Regions from separate parts of the Citrobacter telavivensis genome, predicted to be linked through region 1. Evidence: riboswitches for the same ligand, from Rfam matches in the RefSeq annotation. Region 1 holds a riboswitch; the other holds the start of a gene.
The links. A riboswitch is a leader RNA that binds a small molecule or an ion and turns the genes downstream of it on or off. The one in region 1 is predicted to bind cobalamin.
Positions count from the first base shown of each region.

Region 2: another riboswitch for cobalamin. It lies ahead of btuB (TonB-dependent vitamin B12 receptor BtuB); the one in region 1 lies ahead of ACERJC_RS09515 (cobyrinic acid a,c-diamide synthase CobB).

Region 1 is NZ_JBGUBF010000001.1:1,981,117-1,986,332, forward strand. Features, by position in the region: gene cbiB (adenosylcobinamide-phosphate synthase CbiB) at 1-399, opposite strand, end outside; gene ACERJC_RS09515 (cobyrinic acid a,c-diamide synthase CobB) at 396-1,775, opposite strand; cobalamin riboswitch at 1,865-2,039, opposite strand; gene pocR (transcriptional regulator PocR) at 2,343-3,260, opposite strand; gene pduF (propanediol diffusion facilitator PduF) at 3,469-4,278, opposite strand; gene pduA (propanediol utilization microcompartment protein PduA) at 4,802-5,086, shown strand; gene pduB (propanediol utilization microcompartment protein PduB) at 5,083-5,216, shown strand, end outside.
Region 2 is NZ_JBGUBF010000007.1:1,452-6,667, reverse strand. Features, by position in the region: gene sthA (Si-specific NAD(P)(+) transhydrogenase) at 1-918, opposite strand, end outside; gene fabR (HTH-type transcriptional repressor FabR) at 1,117-1,770, shown strand; gene ACERJC_RS21025 (YijD family membrane protein) at 1,767-2,126, shown strand; gene trmA (tRNA (uridine(54)-C5)-methyltransferase TrmA) at 2,184-3,284, opposite strand; cobalamin riboswitch at 3,399-3,592, shown strand; gene btuB (TonB-dependent vitamin B12 receptor BtuB) at 3,658-5,216, shown strand, end outside.

The sequences.
Region 1 (5,216 bases):
CGACGTATCGCGACCGACAATCCACGAGAGTTTTTCACGGCTTTGCGCAAGGTTACCTTCACGTAGCGGGCGCTCAACCTCCTGCGCCGCCGTCGCCAGACAGCGCCCCGCCAGCACGGTGAAGATCATCCAGACTTCAACGACCCAACCGAGCCACGGATGAATCAGCGCCGCCAGCCGTAACACGCCCCAGGCGACCGCCCACGTCAGCCCCACAACCACCAGCCACATTACCCCGCCGCCGATACGTAACGCCCGATCGCTGTGGCAGAAGCGGCGAATAATCCGTTGCACGACATTGATCAGATTGCCTATCCAGCGCACCGGATGCGGCCAGTCTGGCGGGTCGCCAATCACGACATCCAGAAGCCAGGCCACGCACCATGCCAGTAGCGTCATAACGCCTCCCGTGCGGCGTTCAGCCAGTGATTAAGCATTAATGGACGCTGAGCAAAGTGAACGTGCAGATAGCTGGCAAAGGTATTGCCGATTCGCCAGCCGCCAGACCACGCTTGCACCGTCTGACCGTCACGGACTTTGCGACATGCCAGCACGGCGGGCGTTTCAGGGGAAAAGTCGGAGTAATGAAATTCATGACCGCGCAGCACGTCACCTTCCGCAGCCAGCAACGTGGGCTGCAGAGCCTGCGCTTCACAATAGCCGAAGCGGGTCAGTCGTTTACCCATTTTGCTGCGACCGGGAATGATATCGGCCATGCGATGCTCTACCCCGTCAGCATCTTCCAGCAGGCTGCCGAGGTACATTAATCCGCCGCACTCGGCGTAGATCGCGACGCCGCGCTGGTGCGCCTCGCGCAGGCTTGCCAGCATGGTGCTGTTGGCCGCCAGCGTGGCCGCATGCAGTTCCGGATAACCACCGCCCAGCCAGACCATCTGGCAATCGGGCAACACGCGATCGTGGAGCGGACTGAAGCGCACAATGTTGACACCGGTACGCGCCAGCAACTTCACGTTGTCGGGGTAATAAAAGTTAAAGGCTTCATCATCGGCCATCGCCAGCGTCAGACCGTCCCCGGCGTTCGCCGCAGGAAGCTCAGGCCACTCACCCTGTGGTAACGCCTCAAGATGGCTTAACGCCAGTAACTGGTCGATATTCAGCGTGTTTTCCAGTCGGGCAGCGAAATCCTGCCACAACGGTTGATTCACGACGGACTCGCGCGCGGTCACCAGCCCCAGATGCCGTTCGGGTAACGCAACGCCCTCAACGCGCGGAACGTAACCCAGCACCGGCACGGCGCAGTAGTGTTCGATGGCGGTTTTCAGCAACTGGAAATGGGACTCGCTATTAACGCGATTAACAATAACGCCGGCAATGTTCAGCGTCGGGTCAAAATGCTGGAAGCCCATCACCGTGGCGGCAATGGAGGTAGAAACGGCTTTCCCATCAACCAGCAGAATCACCGGGCAGCCCAACTGTTTTGCCATCGCCGCGGTGCTACAGTAGTTGGGGTCAGTGCCGTAGCCGTCGTACAGCCCCATCACCCCTTCGATCACCGCAATATCCATGTCCTGCATCTGTTCGCTGAACAGCGCATTAAGAATCGATTCGGGAAGCATGAAGCTGTCGAGATTACGGGAAGCGGTGCCGCTGATGGCCGTATGCCAGGCGGTATCCAGGTAGTCAGGGCCGACTTTGCAGGGTTGGACGCGTAAACCACGTTGTTTCAATGCGTTCAGCAAGCCCAGCGTCACCGTGGTTTTACCACAGCCGCTACCGGTACCTGCCAGAACAAACGCGTACTGCTTTGCCGCCATGACCCTGATCCTGTTCAGGGTGGTAGGGATGTACTGACACCCAGTCTTCCGACTGTACGCATCTGAGCAACCCACTTCCCACCGAAGTTGTTGGTAGTATCCGACAGGCTGGTCTTCTGGCTTAGCGTCGTCCTCGCCCGTCCTTCCCAATCTTGCGATCAGTGGTCTTCACGGGGTTGTCAGCATCACAGCAGCGGGGGCTGCGGGGGATTTTCACCCCCTTCCCAGACACAATTGTGTCAAACCTGTCGGCTTAAATGATGAGCAGAATGAATTCTCCTCATCACAACAATACTTTTTCGTTACTTATTCGTTGCGCATTTTTTATCAACATAAAATGCCGCAATAAAACGATTCTGAATGAAATGTCATGCAAGAGAATAATGAAACCTCTTAACAATGACACTGTATCTCATCACAGAAATAAAAACTGGTGAAGATTATTCCGTAAAGAGCGATATTTTATTGCGCTATGACAATTTATTGCTGTACTAAAAACACTTAACCATTATAAATGACCGGATTACACGAGAATATCAAAAATCGGCAATAGCAAAATATTGCTATTTATGCCGACTCAGCAGGCAAGTTTTCATTTATTTTTTGTCGATAGGCCTGCGGCGTAACCTGATAAGTCTGACGGAACACTTTGCAAAAATAGCTGGTTTGCGAAAAACCTAAATTGCGGGCAATACTGGCAATGCTCCAGTCACTGTGGCAAAGCAGCTCTCTGGCACTGGCCATGCGCTGTTGATTGACCCACGCATTAAAACCAATGCCCTGATATTTTTTGAACAGTTTGCTGAAATAGTACGGGCTCAGATAGACGTGCGATGCCACATCTTCAAGACGAAGATCGTCAGACAGATGCGCATCAATATAACGCAACGCTTTTTTCATCTTACTGTCATGAGGGCTGGCGGCGCGGGCCGGACGTGCAGGTTCCGTAGGCTGCGCACTGTCTTTGATCACCACGAAATTGAGCTGCTTTTTGAGGCAGTTTTCAACAATGAGTTTGAGCAGATCCGCCGAGGCCATCACGCGTGAATAGTCCATTTCCGGGACATTACTGAACTCATTGAGCAGTTCTGGATCGGCCTGCCAGCGATCGTCAACCTTCATGATGTTAAGCAGATCGATACCGTCATCGTTACGTAAACGCACCTGGCCGCACAAGACGAACCCGACAAGATGGCCTGAGATCACGAGAGGAATAGAAAAATCGGTTAGCCCGGCATGACAGCGATAGATACAGGGTTGATCCGATTTTGACGCTTCCAGTCCTCCACAGCGATCGCTCATACGACACCGGGTACTGTGTTGTGGATGCTGACGCATCAGTTGACAAAAAGGCGTGAAATTAAACAGCTCAGAAATCTCATCACCGTGAATATTGACAACCACAACAGCCAGGCTGGTCGCTTGCGCAAAATCCTGTGCGATTTTATTAATGAGTTCTGAGTTCAGGGTACTCGCAGAAATCATGATAAAATCCCTCAGTTAATCCATTGTTATAATGAAAACATAAATTTTACATTCACTTTTTATCATCCCCTATCCGTGTATGTAAATGACAGAAAGTATAAGGGACAATAACAAAAGTCTCCCCGGGTGGGGAGACTTTTTAGTCAGTTCGTGAAAGCAGATCACGAAATAGAAATTAAAGACGTGATAATAGCCGTATGTGTCCGAATTACGCGTCTGTCTCTTCAATTTTACAGGTATTACAGGGCAAATTTTTACCAATGAGGTACTTGTAGATAGCCGCTCCCGCGCACGCACCAATCAGTGGCGCGATAATCGGCACAATAAAGTACGGAATATCACGTCCGCCAGTCATCGCAATATCCCCCCAGCCCGCCATCCAGGCGAACAGTTTAGGACCAAAATCACGCGCCGGGTTCATGGCAAACCCTGTCAACGGGCCTGTGGATGCGCCAATCACCGCCACCAGAATGCCGATCAGCAGCGGCGCCAGTGGTCCCTTAGGCACGCCGTTGCCATCATCCGTCAGCGCCATAATCAGCCCCATCAGAATAGAGGTGATGACGATTTCGACCCCTGCCGCCTGCCACACGCTAAGCGCGGCGGCCGGATATGTACTGAAAATGCTGGCCAGATAGAGGCTATCGGCGCTGCCGCGAACCATATTGTGGGCAGTTTCGTACTCGGTGAATAAATTGCCGTAAAGCAGATAGGCCAGCACCGCGCCGCCAAACGCACCCGCAACCTGCGCAATGGTGTAAGGCAGAACTTTGCGTCCCGGGAAGCAGGCAAACAGCCAGAGTGCGACGGTGATCGCCGGGTTCAGATGCGCCCCGGAAATTCCCGCTGTCAGATAAACCGCAAGCGAAATTCCCAGACCCCAAATAATACAAATTTCCCAGAGACCCAGACTGGCACCTGCAACTTTCAGTGCGCTAAGGCAGCCGATACCAAAAAACAAAAACAATCCGGTACCCAAAAACTCGGCAATGCATTGCGCTTTCAGTGAATCATTCATTGTGACACCTTCTTAGAAGCGTTCGTGTCCTTACCAGCGGACCCTTGCTGGTCGTAGAGTACAACAACACCTACTATAGAAAGAGGTCGCTGAAAATTGTTGGCAAACTGAGCACTCTGAGACCTGGAAAAATCGTGTTGTTATAGCAATTTCTTGTCATTCATTTATTCAGAGGCAGCGTGTAGAGTGCCTGAATGTAATTAACCAGAACGATTCATAATAATAAAAATTGGTTATTTGCAGATTCGTCTTTTCCAATCAACGTCACAAATCGGCTTTCCCGCATAGCAAATTAAATTAATACTGTCACCCCTAAAAATGTAAATATGGAATAGCAAAAACCAAAATATCACATCCATAAAAATTAACAAAACCTTAAAAAACAACAAGATAAAATACAATAAAGCAAGTTTATCACATTCATACCCCACTAATTTTTCTCCCTTACTTTCAAGTCAGCCATTCTTTTTCCTCGCTTCTTTTTATAGTCATGATTATCGGGACAAACCCAGGCGAGGTCTTTATGCAACAAGAAGCATTAGGAATGGTAGAAACCAAAGGCTTAACTGCAGCCATAGAGGCCGCAGATGCAATGGTGAAGTCAGCCAATGTCATGTTGGTCGGCTACGAAAAAATTGGCTCAGGGCTGGTAACCGTCATCGTTCGCGGTGATGTCGGTGCCGTAAAAGCGGCGACCGATGCGGGTGCTGCCGCTGCGCGCAACGTGGGAGAAGTGAAAGCCGTACACGTCATTCCACGCCCTCATACCGATGTTGAAAAAATCTTACCGAAGGGAATTAACCCATGAGCAGCAATGAACTGGTTGAACAGATCATGGCGCAGGTCATTGCCCGTGTGGCAACGCCTGATCAAGCGGGCATCCCTGATAAAACCCATCCAAAACGAGAGACGGCTATGGCAGAGAAGAGCTGCAGTTT
Region 2 (5,216 bases), on a different contig from region 1:
AACGTGCGGCAGCGCGGTCTGGTACATGCTGTTGACCTTGAGCTGACCACGGCTGTCGGTTTCCAGACCGATATTCTGTAATGCCAGGGAATCGGTATTCCCGGTACGACCATTGGCATACAGCAGGCAGTCGGCCTTCAGTTTCTTACCGGACTTCAGGTGCATGATCACCCCGTCGTCACAGCCTTCGATCTTCTCATACTCTTCATTGTGGCGAATGACGACGCCGCTGTTCCAGAAGTGATAAGAGAGGGAGTCGGACATCTCCTGATCGAGGAACGCCAGCAGACGATCACGGGTGTTGATGAGGTCAACTTTGACCTCCATTCCGCGGAAAATAGACGCATACTCGCAGCCGATCACCCCGGCGCCATAAATAATGACGTGGCGAGGCTCGTGGTGCAGACTGAGGATCGAATCGCTGTCATAAATGCGCGGGTGCGAGAAGTCCACGTCTGTCGGATGATAAGGGCGCGATCCGCAGGCAATGACAAACTTCTCTGCCGTCAGGGTTTCAACCGTACCGTCATGACATTCCAGCGCCAGCGTGTGTTCGTCGACAAAATGGGCGTTGCCCTGCAAGATTTCGCAGTGGTTACGCTCATAAAAACCCTGTCGCATCCGTGTTTGCTGATTAATCACGTTGTCGGCATGGTTGAGAATATCGGCGAATGAGGAACGAAGCAGGCGGGAATGATCGCTGTAAAGGGGGTTCTGATTGAATTCGATAATACGGCTGACTGCGTGACGGAGCGCTTTCGACGGGATGGTGCCCCAGTGGGTGCAACCGCCGCCAACGTTATGATAGCGCTCGACAACGGCAACGCGAGCTCCTTGCTTAACCAGACCCATTGCAGCGCCTTCGCCGCCGGGGCCGGAACCTATTACTATGGCATCGTAATCGTAGGAATGTGGCATGGTAAGGCTTACCTGTTCTTATACATAAAAGCAACAGAATAGTAACATCATTGCCGGGATAACCCAATTATCGTTGTGCTTTTTTGCGAAGCTGAAGCACAAACTGCGCGCAAACAATCATTCACAAAGCGGAACAAGCAGATTAACTTTGAACTCTGGTATAGTGCCAGACAAGACATATGGAAGGATTCAGACATCGTGATGGGCGTTAGAGCGCAGCAAAAAGAAAAAACCCGGCGTTCGCTGGTAGAGGCCGCATTTAGTCAACTGAGCGCAGAGCGTAGCTTCGCCAGCCTGAGTTTGCGTGAAGTCGCGCGCGAAGCGGGCATTGCGCCAACCTCCTTTTATCGTCATTTCCGTGATGTTGATGAACTCGGCCTGACGATGGTCGATGAAAGCGGTCTGATGCTGCGTCAGTTGATGCGCCAGGCTCGTCAGCGTATCGCCAAGGGCGGGAGTGTGATCCGCACCTCGGTCTCTACATTTATGGAGTTCATCGGTAACAACCCCAACGCCTTCCGTTTATTATTGCGTGAACGTTCTGGTACCTCAGCGGCTTTCCGTGCCGCCGTTGCACGAGAAATTCAGCACTTCATCGCGGAACTTGCGGATTATCTGGAACTCGAAAACCATATGCCGCGCGCGTTTACTGAAGCGCAAGCCGAAGCGATGGTGACGATTGTCTTCAGTGCAGGCGCCGAGGCGCTGGACGTGGGGGCGGAACAACGCCAACAGTTAGAAGAGCGACTGGTACTGCAACTGCGCATGATTTCGAAAGGCGCGTTTTACTGGTATCGCCGCGAACAAGAGAAGATGACCCTCATTCCAGGTAACGTGAAGGAAGAGCAATGAAACAGTCAGTTCAGGATAAAGGTACGCTGTTGCTGGCGCTGGTCGCTGGCTTGTCGATCAATGGCACATTCGCGGCGCTGTTTAGCTCCATCGTGCCGTTCTCTGTATTCCCGATTATCTCGCTGGTGCTGACGGTGTACTGTCTGCATCAACGTTATCAGAATCGCACCATGCCTGTGGGGTTACCGGGCCTGTCTGCCGCCTGCTTTATTCTCGGCGTTCTGCTTTACAGCACCGTGGTGCGCGCGGAGTATCCGGATATCGGCTCCAACTTCTTCCCGGCGGTGCTGTCGGTCATTCTGGTCTTCTGGATCGGCGTGAAAATGCGTAATCGCAAGCAGGAAGTGTCGGAATAAAAGCGGCTGACGTCCAGGCCGGATGCGGCATAAATGCCTTATCCGGCCGATAACCGATTACTTCGCCGTCAACAACACTCCGCACTCCATATGGTGCGTATACGGGAACTGATCGAACAGCGCCAGACGTGAGACGTTATGCGTCTGGCTCAAGGTTTCCAGGTTCTTGCACAGCGTCTGTGGATTGCAGGAGATGTACAGAATACGCGGATACGCCTGCACCATTTTCTCCGTCTCACTGTCCAGACCGCTGCGGGGCGGATCGACAAAAATCGTTTCGCACTGATAGCTTTTCAGATCGATGCCCTGCAAGCGGTTAAACTCGCGCACGCCGTTCATCGCCTGCGTAAACTCTTCCGCCGCCATGCGGATAATCTGCACGTTATCAATCTGATTCGCCGCAATGTTGTATTGCGCGGCGGCAACCGAGGGTTTAGCGATTTCGGTCGCCAGTACGCGCTCAAAGTTGCGCGCCAGCGCGAGCGAAAAGTTGCCATTCCCGCAGTACAGTTCGAGCAGATCGCCTTTCGATTCGCGGGTAACATCCAGCGCCCACTCCAGCATCTGAATGTTCATTGCCGCATTGGGTTGCGTAAAGCTGTTCTCGACCTGACGATAAATCATCTCTTTGCCCGCAACCGGCAAGCGTTCGTCGATGTAATCCTGGTCCAGCGCGATTTTCGTTTTCGTCGCGCGGCCAATCAGATGCACGTTCAGGTTCTGCGCGCGCAGCGCATCGCGCAATGCTTCGGCGGCTTCACGCCACTCATCGTCCAGCTTTTTATGATACAGCAGCGAGACCACCGCCTGATTGCTCATGGTGGTCAGGTAATCAATCTGGAACAGCTTATGGCGCAGCACGCGGTTGTCGCGTACGCCAGCGATCATCGCGGTCATTAACTGATTGATCAGTTCACTCGCCGCCGGGAAGCTGTCGACGCGAATTCGGCTTTTGCTCTGCTGATCAAAAATGATGTGATACAGGTCGTCACCATCGTGCCAGATGCGGAACTCCGCACGCATACGGTAGTGACTGACCGGCGAGCGAAACACTTCCGGAACCAGGCCAGAAAAGGGCGCCATCATACTCTGCAAGCGCACCACTTTCTCGGCGAGCTGCGCGTCATACTGTTCTGTCGGAAGGTGTTCGGGGGTCATGATGTATCCTGAAAAATATAAGTACGCGGGGATTGTAGGGATTGCTCAACAGATGTCCAGACATTGATGACTTCCGATATTTAACAATCACGCTGGACAGTAAGATGTTACAAACTGTAGCATCCGTGTGCCGGTCCTGTGAGTTAATAGGGAATCCAGTGTAAATCTGGAGCTGACGCGCAGCGGTAAGGAAAGGTGAGATGAGAGCGTAAGCAGACACTGCCCTCGGGTGGGAAGTCTTCATTTCTGGTATCCCTGACGGGGATACCCTTCCAAGCCCGAAGACCTGCCGGCTAACGTCGCAACTGGTTTTCATCATCGCGTACTATCGGTGGGACCTGCGGCATCCTTCTTATATTGTGGATGCTTTACAATGATTAAAAAAACATCGCTGTTGACGGCGCTCTCCGTCACGGCCTTTTCAGGTTGGGCACAGGATGCCACGCCTGACACGCTTGTCGTGACGGCAAACCGTTTTCAGCAACCTGTTAATACCGTTCTGGCACCAACTGACATTGTCACGCGTGAAGATATCGAACGCTGGCAGTCCCGAACTGTCCTTGATGTCATGCGCCGTCTGCCTGGCGTGGATGTCGCCCAGAATGGCGGCATGGGGCAAAGCTCTTCTCTGTTTGTGCGGGGTACCGAAGCGAAACACGTTCTGGTGTTAGTGGATGGTATTCCGGTCGCCCGTCCGGGCATTTCGAATAACTCCGATATTGATCAGATTCCGGTCTCGCTGGTGCAGCGCATCGAATATATCCGCGGCCCGCGTTCAGCGATTTATGGTTCCGGTGCCATTGGCGGAGTAGTGAACATTATCACCATGGCCGGTGAGGAGCGTTCGCAGATCAATGCTGGCGTGGGGTCAAAAGGCTATCAGCAGTATGACGGCACTTATCGCCAGCGTTTTGGTGATACCGTGGTGACCGCTGCCGGGGCATATCAGACCACCAAAGGCTTCGATGTTCAGCCGCGCTCCAGCTACAGCGGTGATAGCGATCGCGATGGCTATCGCAACAAGCTGTTCTGGGGAGGCGTTGAGCACAAATTTAACGATCAATTCGAGGGTTACTTCCGTGGCTACGGCTATGCCAGTAATGCCGATTATGACCAGGGGAAATGGGGTTATGACGGCGGAAACGACGAGCACCAGAATTACACCCAGTCGTGGGATACAGGGCTGCGCTTCAATTCCGGTATCTACTCTTCGCAACTGGTCGCCAATTACCAGCGTATTAAGGACTACAACTACAGCAGTCTGAACGGGCGCTATGCGACAGGTTACAGCCTTGATGACATGGAGCAGCGCTATGTCCAGTGGGGTAACAACGTTATTGTCGGGCACGGTGCTGTCAGCGCGGGTGTCGACTGGAAGCAAGAAAAGCTGATGTCCTTTGGCGAGTATGGGACAGACAACTATAAGCGTGATAACACGGGCCTCTATTTGACCGGGCAACAGCAGATTGACAGCGTGACGCTGGAAGCGTCTGGTCGTGAAGATCATGACGACCAGTTTGGCTGGCATGGCACCTGGCAAACGGCGGCGGGCTGGCAGTTCGTTGATGACTATAAGGTGACACTCTCTTACGGCACGGGCTTCCTTGCGCCTTCACTGGGGCAACAGTTTGGTGCGGAGCGTTTTGGCATTGCCTCTAACCCGAATCTGAAGCCGGAAGAATCGAAGCAGTGGGAAGCTGGGCTGGAAGGGCTGACCGGTCCGCTTGACTGGCGCTTGTCGACCTATCGCTACAAAATCCAGAATCTGATCGACTACAACAACAATACCTACTTCAACGTCAAATCCGCGACCATCAAGGGGCTGGAATGGACGGGAAACCTGACAACCGGTCCGGTCGATCACCGCTTAACGTTGCAGTATGTGGATCCGCGCGATGATGAAACCGATCAACAGCTTTATCGCCGCGCCAG